DNA from 4 places in the Kineococcus halophytocola genome. Region 1 is predicted to be linked to each of the others. Evidence: riboswitches for the same ligand, from Rfam matches in the RefSeq annotation. Region 1 holds a riboswitch; each other region holds the start of a gene.

Region 1 (4,473 bases):
GACCGGGACCGGCTGCACCACGTCGACGTCGACACCGGCCGCTGGTCGGTGAAGGGTCCGCTGACCGTGCCCCGGTCCCCCCAGGGCCACGCGGTCGTCGTGGTCCACGAGACCGACGTGACCGACCGGACCGCCGCGGACGTCGTGCTCAGCGGGAACACCGGGGCGCGCCGCTCCCCCGGCGGCCCGCTCGTCGTCCTCGACGTCGAGTTCACGCTCGACACCGAGGCGCACCCGGCCACCGAACGGCTGGCGGCGCTGGAGGCGCACGCCCCCGCACCGGACCGGGGACGGGTGCGGTGGACGGGATCGGGCGAGGGGTTCGTCCGCTTCCTGACCGACCTGGCCGGCACCGTCGACGGGGTGCGGCTGCACGCCGCCGTCCTCGACGAGGACCTGCGCGCGCTGGTCCGCACGACGCTGCCCGCGCTGCGCGTCGCGCGGCTGCTGCGGGCCCCGCTGCCCGGGGCGACCCTGCGCAGCACGCTGGGGCTGGAACGCCCCGCCAACCGGTTCGCCCCCCAGCTCGCGGACGCCTGAGGAGACCACGATGAGCACCCCGGCCACCGACGACCTCCGCTTCCCCGACGCCGTCGTCCACTTCGGCGTCTTCTTCCAGGGCGTCAACCACAGCACCATCTGGTCCGACCCCCGCAGCGGGTCGCAGATGGCGCACTCGACGTTCGCGCAGTTGATCCGCACGGCCGAGCGCGGGCTGTTCGACGCGTTCTTCCTCGGCGAGGGCCTGCGCCTGCGGGAGCAGCGCGGGAAGATCCACGACCTCGACGTCGTCGGCCGCCCCGACGCCCTGACCGAACTCGCGACCCTCGCCGGTCTGACGACGCACATCGGTCTCGTGGCGACGCAGAACACGACGTACAACGACCCCGCGGACCTGGCGCGCCGTCTCGCCTCGCTCGACGTCCTCTCCGGCGGTCGCGCCGCCTGGAACGTGGTCACGACCGACAACGCCTGGACGGGGGCGAACTTCCGGCGCGGCGGGTACCTCGACCACGCCGACCGCTACGAGCGCGCCGAACGGTTCGTCCGGACCGCGCAGCGGGTGTGGGACAGCTGGGACGGCGAGCGTTTCACGCCCGTCCGCGTCCAGGACGGGGTCTTCGACGTCGAGTTCACCCCGACCGTCCCGCGCAGCCCGCAGCAGCACCCGGTCCTGTTCCAGGCCGGTGACTCCTCCGCGGGGCGCGACTTCGCGGCGCGGACGGCGGACGTCGTCTTCTCCCGGCACGGCACGGACCACGCCGACGCCCTGGAGTTCGCCGACGACATCCGCCGGCGGACCGTCGCGGCCGGACGCCCGGAAGGCGACGTGCTCGTCCTGCCCGGGACGCAGATCGTCGTGGCGGACGACGAGGCCGAGGTCGAGGAGAAGGCGCGCTGGGTCCTGGAGCAGCAGGTCACGCCGGCCACCGCCCTGTCCCTCGTGGGGCAGGTGTGGGGCGAGGACCTCTCGCACCTCGACCCCGACGGGCCCCTGCCCGCGCACGACCCCGTCATCACCGACATCGACGGCACCCGCGGCGCGCACCGGGCCGGCGCCGACGCCCGCGCGCTGGCGCAGCGCTGGCGGGCGATCGCGGAGGAGAACAAGTACTCGCTGCGCGAACTGGTGCTCCACAACTCCTCCGAGCGCGGTTTCGCCGGCACCGCCTCGCAGCTGGCCGACGAGCTCACCCGCTGGGTGCGCACGGGCGCCAGCGACGGGTTCAACATCACGCCCTACCTGGTGCCGGGCGGTCTGGACGAGATCGTCGACCAGCTCGTGCCCGCCCTGCAGGACCGCGGGGCCTACCCGACCGAGTACGCGGGGACGACGCTGCGCGAGCACCTGGGCCTGCGGGCCCCGCTCACCCGGCGCTGACCTCCGTCGCCGGGCGGTGGAACCGCTCGGCGCGCAGCAGGTCGCCGAGGTGACGGGCGATCGCCCCGGGGGCCGACTCCGGGGCGACCGCCTCCACCGCGGGGTTGTAGTTCGTGTTGGTGTTCACGTCGTAGACCACAGCGCGACCGTCGACCGTCTCCGCGAACTCGACCCCCGCGATCTCCAGACCGGCCGACCGCAGCATCTCGGCGCAGCGGCGCACGACCGGGGTGTCGGCGGTCACCTCCGGGCGCAGGGCGAACGGCTCGACCACCGTCCCCGGCACCTCGCAGGCGTCGGCGGGGCACAGTTCGAAGCTGCCCGTCGAGGTGTCCACCCGGACCGCGTACACGAACCGCCCACCGACGAACTCCGCGCGCGTGACGAACGGCCCGGCGGTCCGCAGGAACTCCTGCAGCAGCGTCACGCCGTCCGCCGGTTCCTCGAACTCCGGGGAGGCCGCGTAGGTCTCGAACTCCTCGTGGGAGTCGAACCTCCGCACACCCAGTCCCTTGCCGCCCTGGTTGTGCTTGGTGATGAACGGCGCCGGCAGCTGTCGCGCCCGGACGGCCAGGTCGTCCCGGCCGAACACGGCCAGCGTGCGCGGGACGTCGATCCCGTGGCGGCGCAGCAGCGCGTGCTGGCGGACCTTGCTCACCTCGAGCTCGACGACGTGCGATCCCCCGACCACGCGGCGCCCCCAGCCCTCCAGCCAGGCCACGACGGACCGCGTGAACTCCTTGGCGTGGTCGTGACCGCGGGTGTGCGAGGAGGCGCTCAGGCGCGACCAGTAGACGCCGGCGGCGGGTTCGGCGTCGAGGTCGATCGACCCGTCGGTGAGCAGCACCTCCTGGAACGGCACCCCCGCGGCCGCGAACGCGGCCGCGAACGGCGCGAACCAGTCGGGGTTGTCGTGCAGGACGTGCACCCGGGGTTCCCCGCCGACCTCGAGCGACCAGCCCGCCCGCGTGGGGGCCGCCGGTGCGGTGCGCGTCTCGGTGGTCATCGGTGCCTCCGGTCCTGCGGTCGGGTACCCGGGCGGGGTTTGCCGCCCGGAGCCTGCGTGGGGTATTTTCGCACCGTCCATCCAGAGCGGCCGAGAGGCCTGGCTCGTCGACGCCGCAGCAACCCCCTGAGCGATCAGGCGCGGGTGCTTCCGCCAGGACCGATGGGAGTCGACCCGTGAGTGAACGCACCGCACCCCGGTCCCCGCTCGTCCGCCGCCGGCACGTGGACCTCGGTCGCCTGAGTTCGGCGGTCTGTCCCGGGCGCTGACCCCCCGTCCGTCGCGGCCGTACCCGCGGACGTCACCCCGTGCCCTCGCGGCACCTCCCCGGGAGCCCTCGTGTCTCGTCCCACCCGTGTCGGCGTCGTCGGCGCCGGCCCGCGCACCCTCGTCCTGCTGCAGCGCCTCGCGGCCCACGCCGGCGGGCGCCCGCTCGAGGTCCACGTCGTCGACCCCTTCGACTCCGGCGCCGGCCGGGTCTGGCGCGCGGCGCAGGACCCGTTGCTGTGGATGAACTCCCGCGCCGCCGACGTCACCGTCCTGCCCGACCCGTCGGTCACCGGGCTCACCGCCCCGGTCCTGCGCGGACCCTCGCTCGAGGAGTGGGTCGCGCAGCACCGCGCCGACCTGGTGCGCGAGGCCACCGCGGCCGGGGACGACCTGCTGCGCCAGGAGGTGCTGGGTCACGGCCCGGCGTCCTTCACCTCCCGGCGCCTGGCCAGCCGCTACTTCGCCGACGCCTGGGACCGCACGGTGGCCGCCCTCCCGGCGGGGGTCCGGGTGCACCGGCACCTGCGGACCGTCCTGGACCTCGCGGACGACCCCGCCGACGGGGGTCAGATGCTCCACCTGGACGGCACGGCGGGAACCCTCGCGGTCGACGTCGTGCTCCTGGCCCAGGGGCACCTGGGCGTACGCCCCGGCCCCCGGGAGCGGCGCGCCGCCGGTTTCGCCCGGGACCACGGGCTGGCCCACGTCCGCCCCGGGTACACCAGCGAGCAGGACCTCGACGTCCTGCGCCCCGGCGCGGACGTCGTCGTCGTGGGCATGGGCCTGGCCTTCGTCGACCTCGTGGTGCGCCTCACCGAGGGTCGCGGTGGCCGGTTCACCGAACGCCCGGACGGTTCGCTGGACTACCGGCCCAGCGGCCGCGAACCCCGGTTGCACGTGGGGTCCCGACGCGGGGTCCCCTACCGCTCCAAGATCGAGTACCCGGTCCCGACCGACCTGGGGCTCCCCCGCTTCTACTCCGCGCAGGCCGTGGCGGCCCAGCACGGCGACGCCCCGCTGGACCTGCGCGCCGACCTCTGGCCGCTCATCGCGCGGGAGATGGCGGGCGCGCACTACCGCGAGCTGTTCCGGTCCCACCCGGACCGGACGACCCTGCCGGCCGCGGAGTTCGACGAGGCGTTCACCCGGGCGGCCTGGGGTTCGGCCGAACTCGACGCCCTCGTCGGGCGCGCCGTACCGGACCCCGCGGACCGGTTCGACCCGGCCGAGCTCGACCGCCCGCTCGACGGCTGGTGGGGGACCTCGGGCGAGGAGGTCCACGCCCGCGTCCTGGAGCACCTCGAGGACGACCGCG
Region 2 (4,473 bases), on a different contig from region 1:
GCTGGCCGAGCTCGGCGCCTGAGTCAGGCCCAGCGGCTGCGGGGGACCGGCAGGCCCAGGTTGCCCCGCAGCGTCGCCGACCGCAGTTCCGGGGCCAGCACACCGCGGCGCACGAGCAGCGGCACGACCTGCTCGGCGAACTCCTCAACCCCCTGCGGTACGGAGGAGAAGGCGAGCGTGAACCCGTCCGCCGCACCGGAGGTGAACCGCTGGGTCATTCAGTCGGCCACCTCCTCGGGGGTCCCCGGCAGGAACCGCCGTCGCAGCATGACGCGGTACAGCTCGCGCAGCGTGAACCGGTCGCGGTCCACCAGCTTCCGGATCCCCTCGTACACGGTCTGGACCTGGTTCGAGCCGCCCGCGAAGTCGAACCGGAACTCCTCGTCGAGCGGTCGGTCGGACAGGTCCACGCCGAGGTGGTGCGACAGCCAGTCCAGGCTCAGCCGGTCCGGGGTCAGGGCCTCGATCTCGTCCACCCGTTCACGCGCCTGCGCGGTCGTGGCGCCGAGGACGGGGGAGAGGGCCGGCAGGACCAGCAGGTCGGACCGCGCGCGGCCGGCCGCGACGGCGCGGGACTTGTAGTCCTCGTACAGACGTTGCGCGCCGGGCAGCGGGGCCGACCCGGGGACGAAGACCGCCTCGGCGTGCCGTCCCGCCAGCCGTCGGCCGTCCTCGGAGGACCCGGCCTGGAACAGCACGGGCCGCCCCTGGGGTGGCCGGGGCAGGTTCAGGGGACCACGCACGCGGAAGAACTCGCCCTCGTGGTCGAGCACGTGCATCCCGGCCGGGTCGGCGTACCGGCCGCTCGCCACGTCCGGGGCCACGGCCCCGTCGTCCCAGCTGTCCCACAACCCGTGGACGACCTCGACGAACTCCGCGCCGCGGCGGTACCGGGCCGCGTGGTCGAGGTTGCGGTCCAGGCCGAAGTTGCGCGCCTCCTCGTCGCTCGCGGACGTCACGAGGTTCCAGCCCGCGCGGCCGGAGCTGAGGAAGTCCAGGGACCCGACCTGGCGAGCGGTGTGGAACGGCTCGTTGTACGTGGTGGAGACCGTCGCGACGAGACCGATCCGTTCGGTGCACCGCGTCAGCGCGCCGAGCAGTCCGAAGGGCTCTGGGCGCAGGTTCGCGACGTGCTCGACCCCCGACGGGAACCGGTCCCACACGTAGAGCTCGTCGGCGTAGAAGACCGCGGCGAACCCGGCCCGCTCCGCGGTCCGGGCGAAGTCCTCGTAGTAGCCGACCGAGAGGTAGTCGGCGGGCCGGCCGCCCGGCAGCCGCCAGCTCGTGAGGTGCTCGCCGCCGGGGTAGAAGAGCATCGCCGTGAGGATCACGCCGCCGCACGCTACCCCGATCGTGTGAAGCGCTTGACAGCCCGGGCCGCGGTGCTCTCCACTGGAGGGGCCATCCAGAGCGGCCGAGAGACCTGGCTCGTCGACGCCGCAGCAACCGCCCCGCCGGGGTCGGTGCTCCCGCCAGGACCGATGGGAGAGGACCACCGATGGAGCACGCACCGCTGACGCGGCGTCTCGTGATCGACCTGCTGCGCAGCGCCGGGATGACCTGTCGGGCCTGACCGCCCCGACACCTCACCCGTCCTGCCCCCGGAAGGCCCTGCGATGCCGCACGTCCCCAGCACCCCCCTGTCCTTCGCCACCCGGCAGGTCCACGCCGGCACCGAACCCGATCCCGTCACGGGCGCCCGCGTCACCCCCGTCCACCTGACGGCAGGGTTCGTCTTCGACGACTTCGAGCAGGCCCGGGCCCGCTTCGCCGGGGAGGACGACGGGTTCGTCTACACCCGCATGGGCAACCCGACGACGGCCGCCGTCGAACGACGGCTCGCCGCCCTCGAGGGTGGGACGGACGCCCTGCTGCTCGGCACGGGGCAGGCCGCCCTCACGGTCGCCCTGCTCGGGGTCCTCGGGGCGGGGGACCACCTCGTGGCCGCCGCGGACCTCTACGAGGGGTCGCGCGGGTTGTTCCTGGAGAACTTCGCCCGGCTCGGGATCACCGTCGACTTCGCGGCCGGTCCCGAGGACTGGGAGCGGCTGGTGCGTCCCACGACGCGCGCGTTCTTCGCCGAGTCGATCGCCAACCCCAAGAACACGGTCCTCGACGTCCCGGCCGTCGCCGCCGTGGCCCACCGCCACGGCGTCCCGCTCGTCGTGGACAACACCTTCGCCACGCCGTACCTGCTGCGCCCGCTCGAGCACGGGGCCGACGTCGTCGTGCACTCCGCCAGCAAGTTCCTCGCCGGTCACGGCGCCGCCCTGGGGGGCGTGGTCGTCACGGGGGAGGGGTTCGACTGGTCGGGGTTCGAGCACCTCACCGCCCCGGTCGGCGTCCTCGGCGGGGTGAGCTGGGTCGACCGGTACGGGCCGCGGCGGGCCTACGTCGAGCACACCCGCGGTGTCGTCGCGTCCCGCCTGGGACCGGCCATCTCGCCGTTCAACGCGTTCCTCGTCCAGCAGGGCCTGGAGACGCTCTCGCTGCGGGTGGCCCGCCAGAGCGCCACGGCCGAACTCCTGGCCCGCTGGCTGCTGGAGCGTCCCGAGGTCGTGTCCGTCGACCACGCGGCCCTGCCCGACCACCCGTCCCACGCCGTCGCGCAGCGTCTGCTGCCGCTCGGCACCGGGGCGGTCCTGTCCGTCACGCTCGCCGGCGGACGGACTGCAGCACAACGGTTCGTGGACGCCGTGCAGCTGTTCACGCGGATGACCCACGTGGGGGACGTATGCTCGCTCGTCATCCACCCGGCCAGCACCACGCACGCGCACCGCACCGAGGCCGAACGGCTCGAGACGGGGATCTGGCCCGGGCTGCTGCGCCTGTCGATCGGCCTGGAGGAACCCGCCGACCTCCTCGCCGACCTCGAACTGGCCCTGGCCGCCACGCGCGAGCCCGCCCTGGTGGAGGTGGGGTCCTGATGGGCCGGCTGCAGCACTTCGGGTACTTCTTCTCCCGGGGCTTCGGCCCGCAGGGCTGGGGCCGGGACTACCAGGCGTGGAACGACGACTGGACGCGCCCGGACCTGTACGCCCACGCCGTCCGCGACCTCGAACGCGCCGGGTTCGACCTCGTCGTGGTCGAAGATGCCGTCTCGCTGGGGAACCCGGCCACGCTCGACCTGCGGGTGCGCGCGGCGTACGGCGGCCCGAAGCACGACCCGCTCCTGCTCGCGCCGTACCTGTTCGCCGCGACCACCCACCTCGGGGTCGTCCCCACGGTCAACGCCGGGATCACCCCGCCCTACCTCGCCGCGCGGCAGGCCGCCACGCTGCAGCACCTCTCGGGCGACCGGTTCGGGCTGAACCTCGTCACCGACGTGGGCAGTGCCCGGCACGTCGGGCGCGAACCCGTCGCCCACGACCTCGCGTACGACCGGGCGGAGGAGTGGATCGACGTCGTCCGCCGGTTGTGGCACAGCTGGGACGACGGCGCCCTCGTCGCCGACCCCGTCACGGGGCGGTTCGCCGACGGGTCGCGCATCGACGCCTTCCAGCACCGCGGCGAGCACTTCGCCCTCGACGGTCCCCTCAACGCGCTGCCCTTCGCCGGCGGAGAACCCGTGCTGGTCTCCCCCGGGGGTTCGCCGCGCGGGCTGGCTTTCGCAGGAACGCGCTCGGACGTCCAGCTCGCCCTCGCCCCCCTCGACGTCGCGCAGGTTCGCGCCTACCGCTCCCAGGTCCTGGACGCCGCCGCGGCGGCAGGGCGCAAGGCCGACGACCTCCGGGTGCTGTTCGTCGTCAAACCCGAGCTGGTGAGCAGCCGGGAGGAGGCCGACCGGGTCGTCGCGGCGTCCCGCACGCCGTCGGAGGCGGTGCTGCGTGAGGTGGCGCTGCACTGGTCCAGCGACCTCGAGACCGACCTCACGGTGCTCCCGCTGGACCGGCCGCTGGACCCCGCTGTGTTCGGGGACCACGTCTCGCGGGGCACGATCGCCGCGCTGCGAGGCGGGACGCCCGACGCACCGTTGCGCGAACTCCTGGCGCACAAGGCCCGCAAGGGACGGCTCGCCGACCGCAGCGGTCTGGTCGGGACCGCCGAGGAGTTCGCCGACCTCGTCGAGGAGTTCGGCGAGGACGCCGGCAACGACGGGTTCCTGCTCTCCGGTGACCTGCACCCCGTGACGCTGCACCGGTTCCTCGACGACCTCGTCCCCGTCCTGCGCCGGCGCGGGGTCCTGCGCACCGGGTACGGCGGGGGAGGCCTGCGCGGCAACCTGTTCGATTTCTGAGCGTTCAGCCGGCCAGGAATTCCCGGACCCGCCGGCGCAACCGGTCGAGGTCGGCCGCGGTCCGCGCGGGGTCGCCCGGGTGCTCCAGCGAGTGGTCGGCCCCGTCGAGCTCGAGGACCTCCCGGTCGCTCTCGTGCGCCAGCGTCCGGTCCCACGTCGGGTCGCCCGTCCCGCCGACCAGCAGGGTCCGCGGGTGCGAGCGGGCCGCGGCCAGGCCCACCTCGGGGTGGTCCAGC
Region 3 (4,473 bases), on a different contig from region 1:
CCCGAGCAGGACGACGATCGTCATGACGATGCCGACCATGAGCAGCGTGTCGAGGAGCGCGGGGGCGATGAGCGCGGGGATCTGCGCGAGCGGGGTGTTCACACGAGGTCCAGTTCCCGGGACGGGGCCGGCGCCTGCGCGTGCAGTCCCCGGCGGTCCAGCGCGGCGGTGAGGACGGCGGGGTCGACGCTTCCGGGGACCCCGACGGTGGCGTGCCCGACGGTGCGCCCGGCGACGGTCCCGACCGAGGCCCCGAGCAGGGACAGGTCCCGGCCGAGTTCGCGGGACGTGGCGGCCAGCCAGTCGGCGGGCACGTCGTCGCCGCGGTAGTGCACCTCCCAGACCGCCAGACCGCGCGCGTCCCCCACCCCGCGGCGGGGCAGCAGGGCCGCCCCGACGGGGGAGGCCGGGTCCCGCAGCACGTCCAGGAGCGGGGCCGCCTCGACGATGCGGCCGTGCTCCAGGCGGGCGACGGCGTCGGCCACGTCGACGACGGTGTCCATCTCGTGGGTGATGAACAGGATGGCCAGCCCGAGGTCGTCGCGCAGTTCCCGCAGCAGGCCGGTGATCGAGGCCGTGGCCTGCGGGTCCAGCCCCGAGGTGGCCTCGTCCGAGAGCAGGACGCCGGGGCGCAGGGCCAGGGCGCGGGCGATCCCGACGCGCTGGCGCTGCCCGCCGGACAGTTCGTGCGGGTAGCGGTCGGCGAGCCCGGCCAGCCCGACCCGTTCGAGCAGTTCACCCACCCGCCGCCGCCGGTCGCGCGTCACGACGCCGAGGTAGCGCAGGGGGAGTTCGACGTTCTGCGCGGCGGTGCGCCGCGTCTGCAGGCCGTCGGACTGGAAGATCGTCCCGATGCGGCGCCGCGCCTCGCGCAGCCGGTCCGCGCCCAGGCGGGTGAGGTCCTGGCCGCCCACGAGGACCGATCCCGACGTCGGGCGCGTCAGCAGCGTCACGCACTGCGCGAGCGTGCTCTTGCCCGCACCGCTGGGGCCCACGACGGCGGTGATGCTGCCGGCGGGGACGGTGAGGTCGAGGCGGTCCAGGACCGTCGTGGTGCGCGGGGGTTCCCCGTAGGTCTTGGTGAGGTGGCGCAGTTCGATCACGTCGTCTCCTGGGCGACAGGGCCGGCGGGGGCCGGGCAGGGGAGGTCGCGGGCCCGGCGCGACGCCGGGTCCGGTGGGGAGGGGGGAGCAGGGGTGCGCTCAGCGGGAGCGGCGACAGTCCATCGACACGGGAACTCCTGGTTCGTCCTTGTCCGCAACCCCTGCGGACCTGGTCCTCACCCGGAGCACCCCGTGACGGACCAGGGTTGCCGGCCAGCGAGCCGGGGCTTGACGCTGGCGCTCATGACCTGCAGGGACTCTGACAGCCGCCGGAGATCCCCGTCAAGCGTTTCCGCCACGTCCGCGGCCGGGGAGGGGGTGGGGAGGAGGTGGAAGGGGGTCTCCGACATCCGTTGCGGCACAACGTCGTACTGGTCCCGAAATGAGCCGGGCGCGTTCGCCCGGAGGAGGGGGTACGCTGCGGGGGATCCCATCCAGAGCGGCTGAGAGACCTGGCTCGACGACGCCGCAGCAACCCACGGGGGTGCTACCGCCAGGACCGATGGAGGACGCGCCGCGATGCCCCTGCACGAGCCCCTGAAGTTCGCCTACTGGGTCCCCAACGTCTCCGGCGGTCTCGTCGTCTCGACGATCGAGCAGCGCACGAGCCACGACCCGGCCTACAACGTCGAGGTGGCCCGGGCCGCCGAACGGGTCGGGTTCGAGTACGCGCTGACCCAGGTGCGCTACCTCGCCTCCTACGGCGCCGACGCCCAGCACGAGTCGACCTCGTTCTCCCTGGCCCTGCTGCTGGCCACCGAGCGGCTCAAGGTCATCGCCGCCGTCCACCCCTTCTTCTGGCACCCCGGTGTGCTCGCCAAGTTCGCCGCGACCACGCAGGAACTCACCCAGAACCGCCTCGCGCTGAACATCGTGTCCGGCTGGTTCAAGAACGAGGCGACACAACTCGGGGTCACCTGGCACGAGCACGACGACCGCTACCAGCAGTCCGAGGAGTTCATCGAGCTCCTGCGCGGGGTGTGGAGCCAGGACGGGTACAGCCAGTCCGGGGACTTCTTCAACGCCACCGACATCACCTTCCGCCCCCAGCCCACGGCGGCCCCCGAGCTGTTCCAGGGCGGGAACTCCACCGCCGCGCAGGCGATGGCCGGCCGGGTCAGCGACTGGTACTTCATGAACGGCAAGTCGCTGGCCGACGCCGCCCAGGGCGTGCGCGAGGTCTCCGCCCAGGCCGCCCAGCACGGCCGCACCGTCCGGTTCGGCCTCAACGGCTTCGCCCTCGTGCGCGAGACCCGCGAGGAGGCCGAGGCCGTGCTCGAGGAGATCATCGCCAAGGCCGACCGCACCAAGGTCGAGGGGTTCGGCGCGGCCGTGCAGGAGGCCGGCAACGCCACCGGTGACGGCAAGGGCATGTGGGCCGACAGCGAGTTCCGCGACCTCGTCCAGTACAACGACGGGTTCCGCACCGGCCTCGTCGGCACCCCCGAGGAGGTGGCGCGTCGCGTCCTGGCCTACCGGCTCGTCGGCGTCGACCTGCTGCTCCTCGGTTTCCTGCACGTCAAGGAGGAGGTCGAGGCGTTCGGCGAGCTGGTCATCCCGCGGGTGCGCGAGCTCGAGGCGCGCCTGGCGGCGGGGGAGGACCTCCAGCTCGGCGCCGAGCTCGACGAGGCCGTCGTCGCGGCCACCCAGCCCGTCCCGGCCTGACCCCGGCCCGACCCCGGCCTGACCCCGGCCCCGGTGCCCGCCCGGCCGGGCGGGCACCGGGCGTGTCGGCCTCCCGTGCTCGCCGCGGCTGCGGCGACGGCTTACGGTGCGGGGGTGACCCTCGCCCCGGCCGACCCCACCGTCGAACTGGTCGTCCTCCTCACCGAGGACGGCACGCCCTGCGGCACGGCGCCCAAGGCGGACGTGCACCACACGAGCACACCCCTGCACCTGGCGTTCTCGTGCTGGATCGTCGACGGGGCGGGACGGACGCTGCTGACCCGGCGCGCGGCGGTCAAGCGCACCTGGCCGGGGGTGTGGACGAACTCCTTCTGCGGCCACCCCGGCCCGGGGGAGGACCCCGCCGAGGCCGTGGCCCGGCGCTCGGTGCAGGAGCTGGGCGCCCCCGTGGCCGACGTCACCCCCCTGCTGCCGACGTTCCGCTACCGCGCGGTCATGGCCGACGGGACGGTGGAGAACGAGGTCTGCCCCGTCTTCAGGGCCCGCCTGGACGGCGAGCTGGCCCTGGACCCGGCGGAGGTGGACGCCGCCCGCTGGGTCGACCTGGACGTCCTGCGCGCCGAGGTCGCCGCCGACCCCGGGCCGTTCAGCCCGTGGATGCGCCTGCAGCTGCAGGAGTTCTGAGCGCCGCGCCGCACCCGGACGGACCTCAGCCCGTCTCCTCCAGGTCGTGCGCGGCCCGGTAGGCGCGGACCAGGTCCTCGCTCACCCGCCCGCGGTCGCCGACGGCGTGCCCCTGCTCCCGCGCCCACGCCCGCACGAGCTGCTGGTCGACACCGCCCCGGTCCCGCCGCCCGGAACCCCCGGCGGACCCGGTGGACCCGGTGGGCACCGCCGAGGGGGCCGGCAGCTGCGTGACGCTCACCGCGGCCCCCGCGGCCGCCAGCTCCCGGGCCTGACCGGCCACGTCCGCGTGGTGGGTCAGCAGCACGACCTGCACGTCCCGGGCCAGCTCGGCCAGCGCCTCCAGCGCCGCCCGGGTGCGGGTCTCGTCGAAGGTCATGAGCACGTCGTCCAGCACCACGGGCAACGGTCCCTGCCCCGAGGCCACGAGGGCGCGGTGCTGGTCGGCCACCGCCGCCAGCCGCAGCGCCAGGAAGACCTGGTCGGCCGTCCCCTCGCTCAGACCGGCCGCCCCCTCGAGCAGCTCCCCGTCGGCCCGGCGCACCGCCAGGCGCCGGTCCCCGCCGTCGTCGAGGGCGACCAGACCGGTCCAGCGGCCCCCCGTCAGGAGCGTCAGCACCTCCCCGGCCTCGGCCAGCAGCGGGTTGGCCCGGGTGGCGGAGAACTCCTCGAGCCGGCCGCGCAGGACCGTGCGCTGGACGTCCACCACGACGTAGCGCTCGGTGTCGGCCTGCAACCCGGCCAGCGCCTCCGCGCGCTGGGCGGCCAGCACGTTCGCGTCGACGCCGGAGGTCAGCCGCTCCACCTCCACCTCGGCCCGGGCCAGGTCCTGGTGGGCCCGGGCCCACACCTCGTGGGCCTCCTCGTCGGCCAGCGCCGCCGCCTCCTCGTCGGTGCGCAGGTCGGCGTCGGAGCGGGCGCCGGTCTGCTCCAGCAGCGCCGGCACGTCCTCGGCGCGGCCCACCTCGGCGGCGAGGGCCGCGGTCTCCTCGCGCTCGCGCTCCCGCAGGTCCAGCAGGTCCCGGCTGCGGCGGGCGCGCCCGGCCAGGGCGCCCGGGTC
Region 4 (4,473 bases), on a different contig from region 1:
CGCTGCCCGACGTCGGCTTCTCCAGCGCGTTGAGCAACCGGACGAGGGTCGACTTCCCGGCTCCCGAGTAGCCGATGACCGCGAGGACCTCGCCGGTCTCGACCTCCAGCGAAACGGCGTCGACCGCCGTGACGGTGGAACCGTCACGACGGTCGAAGCTCTTGCTGACGTCCGTCAGCGAGATGAGAGCCGTCACTTGTCCGCGGCAGCCTTCGCGTCGGCCTCGACCTTCGTCGTCTCCGCCTGCAGGTCCGCCGCCGGGACGTCCTGGACGACCGCGCCCGGGTTCTCCTCCAGGAAGACCTCCTGCACGGCCGGGTCGTGCCACAGCGCGGCCAGGTCCAGGTACGTCTGGTTGCCGACGTCGGCCTTGCGGGCCGTGAAGATGTTCACGTACGGCGCCGCGGCGGGGGACGACGGGTCGTCCTTGACGATGATGTCCTCGACCGGCAGGCCCGCCTTGGTGGCGTAGTTGTTGTTCACGATCGCGGCGGCCACGGACCCGGACTGCAGGGCGCTCGCGGTCTGGTCCGCGGCGACGGTGGTCACCTGGACCTTGGACGACTCGATGTCGTTCGTCTTGGAGAACGCCGTGCCGCCGTCCTTCAGCGTGACCAGACCGGCCTGCTGCAGGACCAGGAGGCCACGGGCCTCGTTGATCGCGTCGTTCGGGATCGCGACCTTGGCGTCGGCGGGGAGTTCGGCGACGGACTTCGCCGTCAGGGAGTACAGCGGCAGCGGGTACACGGCGGTGGCGCCGATGGGCTGCAGGTCGTCGCCCGCGGTCGCGTTGTAGTTCGCGAGGTACTGGATGTGCTGGAACTGGTTGAGGTCCAGCTGGTCCTGCGACAGCGCCGGGTTCGGCTGGGTGTAGTCGGAGAAGTTGATCAGCTCGACGTCGACGTCGTACCTGGACTTGGCGAGCTCGACGTAGGGCGTCCAGTACTTCAGGGACTTGTCGGCGACGCCGATCTTCACCGTCGTCGGTCCGGTGCCACCGGCGGCGCTCGTGCTGGTGCTGTCGTCCCGGGTACCCAGGACGACGGCGACGACCACGACGATCGCGACGACGACGGCGGCGACCACACCGATGAGCAGGCCGCGGCGCTTGGGCTTGTCGGGCAGGGCGGGGGTGTTGGACACGGGATCACTCCGGGAGTCGTTCGGCGGGCGCGCGGCTCGCAGCACCCCGTGCTCGACGGTGTCCGTTGATCCGCGCTTGCCGGACGGGGACGTCCGGCCAGGTCCTCACCTGGGGCACCCCACCGCGGGGGAGGGTTGCCGGACAACGAGCCAGGGCTTGCCGTTGTCACTCATGACCTGCCGCAACGGTAGCACCGGTGACGCGGTGCCCGGGCCGGGCGCGGCGACCGGCCCGCTCAGCCCGCGGCCGCCTCCCGCGCCCGGTCCAGGGCGTCGGCGACGGCCAGGTACCCGAGGGCGGCGTCGGCCAGGACGTCTCCCCGCTTGGCCGGCGACCCCGGCGACCAGCGCTTGTCGTCGTACTCCACGGCGCTGCGGCGCAACGCCTCCCGGCTCACGCGCAGTTCCCGCCCGAGGCGCTCGACGAGTTCGCCCGGTGCGGGGGCCGCCGGTCGCAGCGCGGCCCCGTCCCCGGCGCGCAGCTGCACGAGCACGTCGTGGTCCAGGCCGTCGTGCTCGGTCCAGAACCGCACGGGCCGGTCCACGACGTGGTTCCACACCGGCGCCTGCGCCGACCGGAACCACAGCACCACCGGTCTGGTCTCCAGCCCGGAGGCGGCCAGCCAGTGCCCGCCCGCCGGTGGCCGGGTGCCGGCGGCGCTGTCCTCCTCGGCCGCGTTCGTCACCAGCGCCACCTGGACGGCGTCGGCGTCCGGCAGGTCGTCGCGGCGGGGCCCGAGCAGCGCGCCGAACACCCACGCCTCGCTCACGCGCAGCCGCACGATCCCGGCGGGCTGACGGCTCACGTGCGCGCAGCGGTCGGCGACGTCCTCGAGGGTCCGCAGGGCGGTGGTCCACTTCACGGACCCCAGTGTGGGAGAGGTTGCGGGTCGGGCCGGGACCGGGCCTAAGCTGCGCCGGTGGATTCGACCGAGCTGAGGGCCCTGCAGAAGCCGTTGAAGGACTCCTACCGGGAGGACCCGGCCAAGGCGCTGGTGCCGGCCAAGGCCGTCGCCGTGCTCGACGGGCAGTCCATCGGCGTCTCGGTCGACGGCTTCGCCGGGACGACCCGCGCGGGCCTGCACCCCGCCGCCGGTGGGGACGGCACCGAGGCGTGCTCGGCCGACATGCTCTGCGAGGCCGTCGCCGCGTGCGCCGGGGTGACCCTGCGCAGCGTCGCGACCGCCATGGGCGTCGAGCTGCGCAACGCCTCCGTGACCGCCGAGGCGCACTGGGACGCCCGCGGCACCCTGGGCGTGGCCCGGGAGGTGCCCGTCGGCATCACCGACGTGACCATCACCTTCGACTTCACCTCCGACGCCGACGAGGCGACCGAGCAGAAGATGATCACGCTGGCCGAGCGCTACTGCGTCATCGCCCAGACCCTGCAGACCCCGCCGAAGGTCACCGTCCAGCGCGCCTGACGCCCCCCGGTCCCGGATCGTCGACGCGCAGGGCCGGACCCGCCGGCCCACCGCGTCGACGGTCCCACCCCCGCGGGCCGCTGGCTACGATCAGGGCGTGAGGACCCGATCCGCGCCGCCGGCCCCGCCCGCGCGCGAATCGCTCGCCGACTCCGTCCACGCCTCGTTGCTGGCCTGGCTCATGGACGGCAACGCCGCGCCGGGGCAGGCCCTGAGCATCGACGGCCTCGCCCGCACGCTCGGCGTCTCCCCGACCCCGGTGCGCGAGGCGATGGCGCGCATCGAGTCCACGGGCCTGGTCGAACGGGTCGCCATGCGCGGCTACCGCGTCGCGGGGCTGCTCTCGCGCGAGGAGGTCGACCAGCTCATGGACGCCCGCCTGCTGCTGGAGTGCCACAACGTCGCCGCGGCCGCCGCCCGCGTCGACGAGGCCCTCCTGGCGGAGCTGGCGGACACGGTGCGGCGCATGACGTGCGCCCCCACGGGGCCGTCCTTCGTCGACTACCAGGACTACCACCGCGCCGACCACGAGTTCCACCGCCTCGTGAACCGCGCGGGCGGCAACGGGTTCCTCGCCGACGCCTTCGAGGGGCTGAACGGTCAGCTCCAGCGGTTCCGCCTCCGGCTGGTCGGTCGCGGGGTCACCGACGCCGGGCCGGCCATCGCCGAGCACGCCGCCGTGGTCGAGGCGCTGCGCACCCGCGACGGCTCGCAGGCGGCCGCGCGGATGCGCGAGCACCTCCAGGCCGTCCGGGCGCGGGCCGTCGCGGACAGCGCCGCCGCCGACGCCGCCCGCTAGGGGTCAGCCCGCGGTCGACGTGGTGAAGAGGTACTCGGTCGTCGTGGCGAACTCCTCGCCCGGCCGCAGCACCGGTTCCCCCAGGGCGGCGAGCGCCGGCTGGTTCACGGCGTCGGGCAGGAGCTGGGTCTCCAGGCACAGCGCGTCGCCCTGCCGGACGGGCCGGCCCTGCGCGGTCCGCCAGGAACCGTCGAGGAAGTTGCCCGTGTAGAACTGCAACCCCGGTGCGTCGGTGCGGACCCGGACCGTGCGGCCCGAGCGCGGGCCCGAGACCGACCCCACCTCGCGGAACGTGCCCGGCTCGTCGAGGACGAGGCAGTGGTCGTAGCCCCCGGCGCGCAGCAGCTGCTCGTCGGCGTCGCGCAGGTGCTCCCCGACGCGGGTGGGGGAGGAGAAGTCGAACGGGGTGCCCGCCGTCGGGGCCAGCTCGCCGGTCGGGATGAGGTCCTCGTCCACGGGCAGGTAGCGCGAGGCCGCGACCTGCACCACGTGGTCCTCCACGGAGCCGGCCCCGTCGAGGGCGAAGTAGGCGTGGTTCGTCAGGTTCACCGGGGTCGGGGCGTCGGTGGTGGCGTGGTGGTCCAGGCGCAGCACGACCTGCTCGCCGTCCTGGCGCAGCGAGTACGTGCAGGAGACCTCCAGCGTGCCGGGGAACCCCATGTCACCGTCCGGGCTGGTCAGGGACAACCGGACCGCGGGGGCGCCGTCGACCTCGGTCTCCTGCGCGTTCCACACCCGCTGGTCGAAACCCTCCAGCCCGCCGTGCAGGGCGTTGGGGCCGTCGTTGCGGGGGACGGCGTGCTCGGCGCCGTCGAGGGTGAACCGGCCACCCGCCAGCCGGTTCGCCACCCGGCCCACGCTCGCGCCGGGGTAGCCCTCGGCGGCCTCGTACGCCGCGACGTCGCCCAGCGCGACGACGACGTCGCCGAGCTCGCCCCGGGCGTCGGGCACGCGGACCTGCTGCAGCGTGGCCCCGCGGGTGAGCACGGCCGCGCTGGCACCGGAGGGCAGGCGCAGCTCCCACCGCTCGACCGGCTCACCCCGCCGGGTCCGGCCGAAGGGGCTGCGCTGCACGGAGGGGGACGTCATGGGGTGATCGTGCCCTAG

What was found. Region 1 has a riboswitch for S-adenosylmethionine ahead of AB2L27_RS11040 (putative leader peptide). Riboswitches for the same ligand answer to the same signal wherever they lie in the genome.
Region 2: another riboswitch for S-adenosylmethionine. It lies ahead of AB2L27_RS19185 (O-acetylhomoserine aminocarboxypropyltransferase/cysteine synthase family protein); the one in region 1 lies ahead of AB2L27_RS11040 (putative leader peptide).
Region 3: another riboswitch for S-adenosylmethionine. It lies ahead of sfnG (dimethylsulfone monooxygenase SfnG); the one in region 1 lies ahead of AB2L27_RS11040 (putative leader peptide).
Region 4: another riboswitch for S-adenosylmethionine. It lies ahead of AB2L27_RS12995 (MetQ/NlpA family ABC transporter substrate-binding protein); the one in region 1 lies ahead of AB2L27_RS11040 (putative leader peptide).

The regions. Positions count from the first base shown of each region.
Region 1 covers NZ_JBGFTU010000011.1:37,852-42,324, forward strand. The annotation lists gene AB2L27_RS11025 (LLM class flavin-dependent oxidoreductase) at 1-540, shown strand, start outside; gene AB2L27_RS11030 (NtaA/DmoA family FMN-dependent monooxygenase) at 551-1,882, shown strand; gene AB2L27_RS11035 (ATP-grasp domain-containing protein) at 1,869-2,888, opposite strand; SAM riboswitch class I at 2,963-3,057, shown strand; gene AB2L27_RS11040 (putative leader peptide) at 3,065-3,157, shown strand; gene AB2L27_RS11045 (FAD/NAD(P)-binding protein) at 3,228-4,473, shown strand, end outside.
Region 2 covers NZ_JBGFTU010000032.1:9,153-13,625, reverse strand. The annotation lists gene AB2L27_RS19200 (LLM class F420-dependent oxidoreductase) at 1-22, shown strand, start outside; gene AB2L27_RS19195 (hypothetical protein) at 24-218, opposite strand; gene AB2L27_RS19190 (NtaA/DmoA family FMN-dependent monooxygenase) at 219-1,331, opposite strand; SAM riboswitch class I at 1,399-1,505, shown strand; gene AB2L27_RS19185 (O-acetylhomoserine aminocarboxypropyltransferase/cysteine synthase family protein) at 1,617-2,927, shown strand; gene AB2L27_RS19180 (LLM class flavin-dependent oxidoreductase) at 2,927-4,237, shown strand; gene AB2L27_RS19175 (alpha/beta hydrolase) at 4,242-4,473, opposite strand, start outside.
Region 3 covers NZ_JBGFTU010000019.1:1,725-6,197, forward strand. The annotation lists gene AB2L27_RS15575 (methionine ABC transporter permease) at 1-102, opposite strand, end outside; gene AB2L27_RS15580 (methionine ABC transporter ATP-binding protein) at 99-1,103, opposite strand; SAM riboswitch class IV at 1,243-1,352, opposite strand; SAM riboswitch class I at 1,531-1,612, shown strand; gene sfnG (dimethylsulfone monooxygenase SfnG) at 1,623-2,768, shown strand; gene idi (isopentenyl-diphosphate Delta-isomerase) at 2,883-3,413, shown strand; gene AB2L27_RS15595 (AAA family ATPase) at 3,439-4,473, opposite strand, start outside.
Region 4 covers NZ_JBGFTU010000014.1:22,238-26,710, forward strand. The annotation lists gene AB2L27_RS12990 (methionine ABC transporter ATP-binding protein) at 1-196, opposite strand, end outside; gene AB2L27_RS12995 (MetQ/NlpA family ABC transporter substrate-binding protein) at 193-1,143, opposite strand; SAM riboswitch class IV at 1,211-1,321, opposite strand; gene AB2L27_RS13000 (DUF7711 family protein) at 1,380-2,006, opposite strand; gene AB2L27_RS13005 (OsmC family protein) at 2,064-2,567, shown strand; gene AB2L27_RS13010 (GntR family transcriptional regulator) at 2,665-3,366, shown strand; gene AB2L27_RS13015 (aldose epimerase family protein) at 3,370-4,455, opposite strand.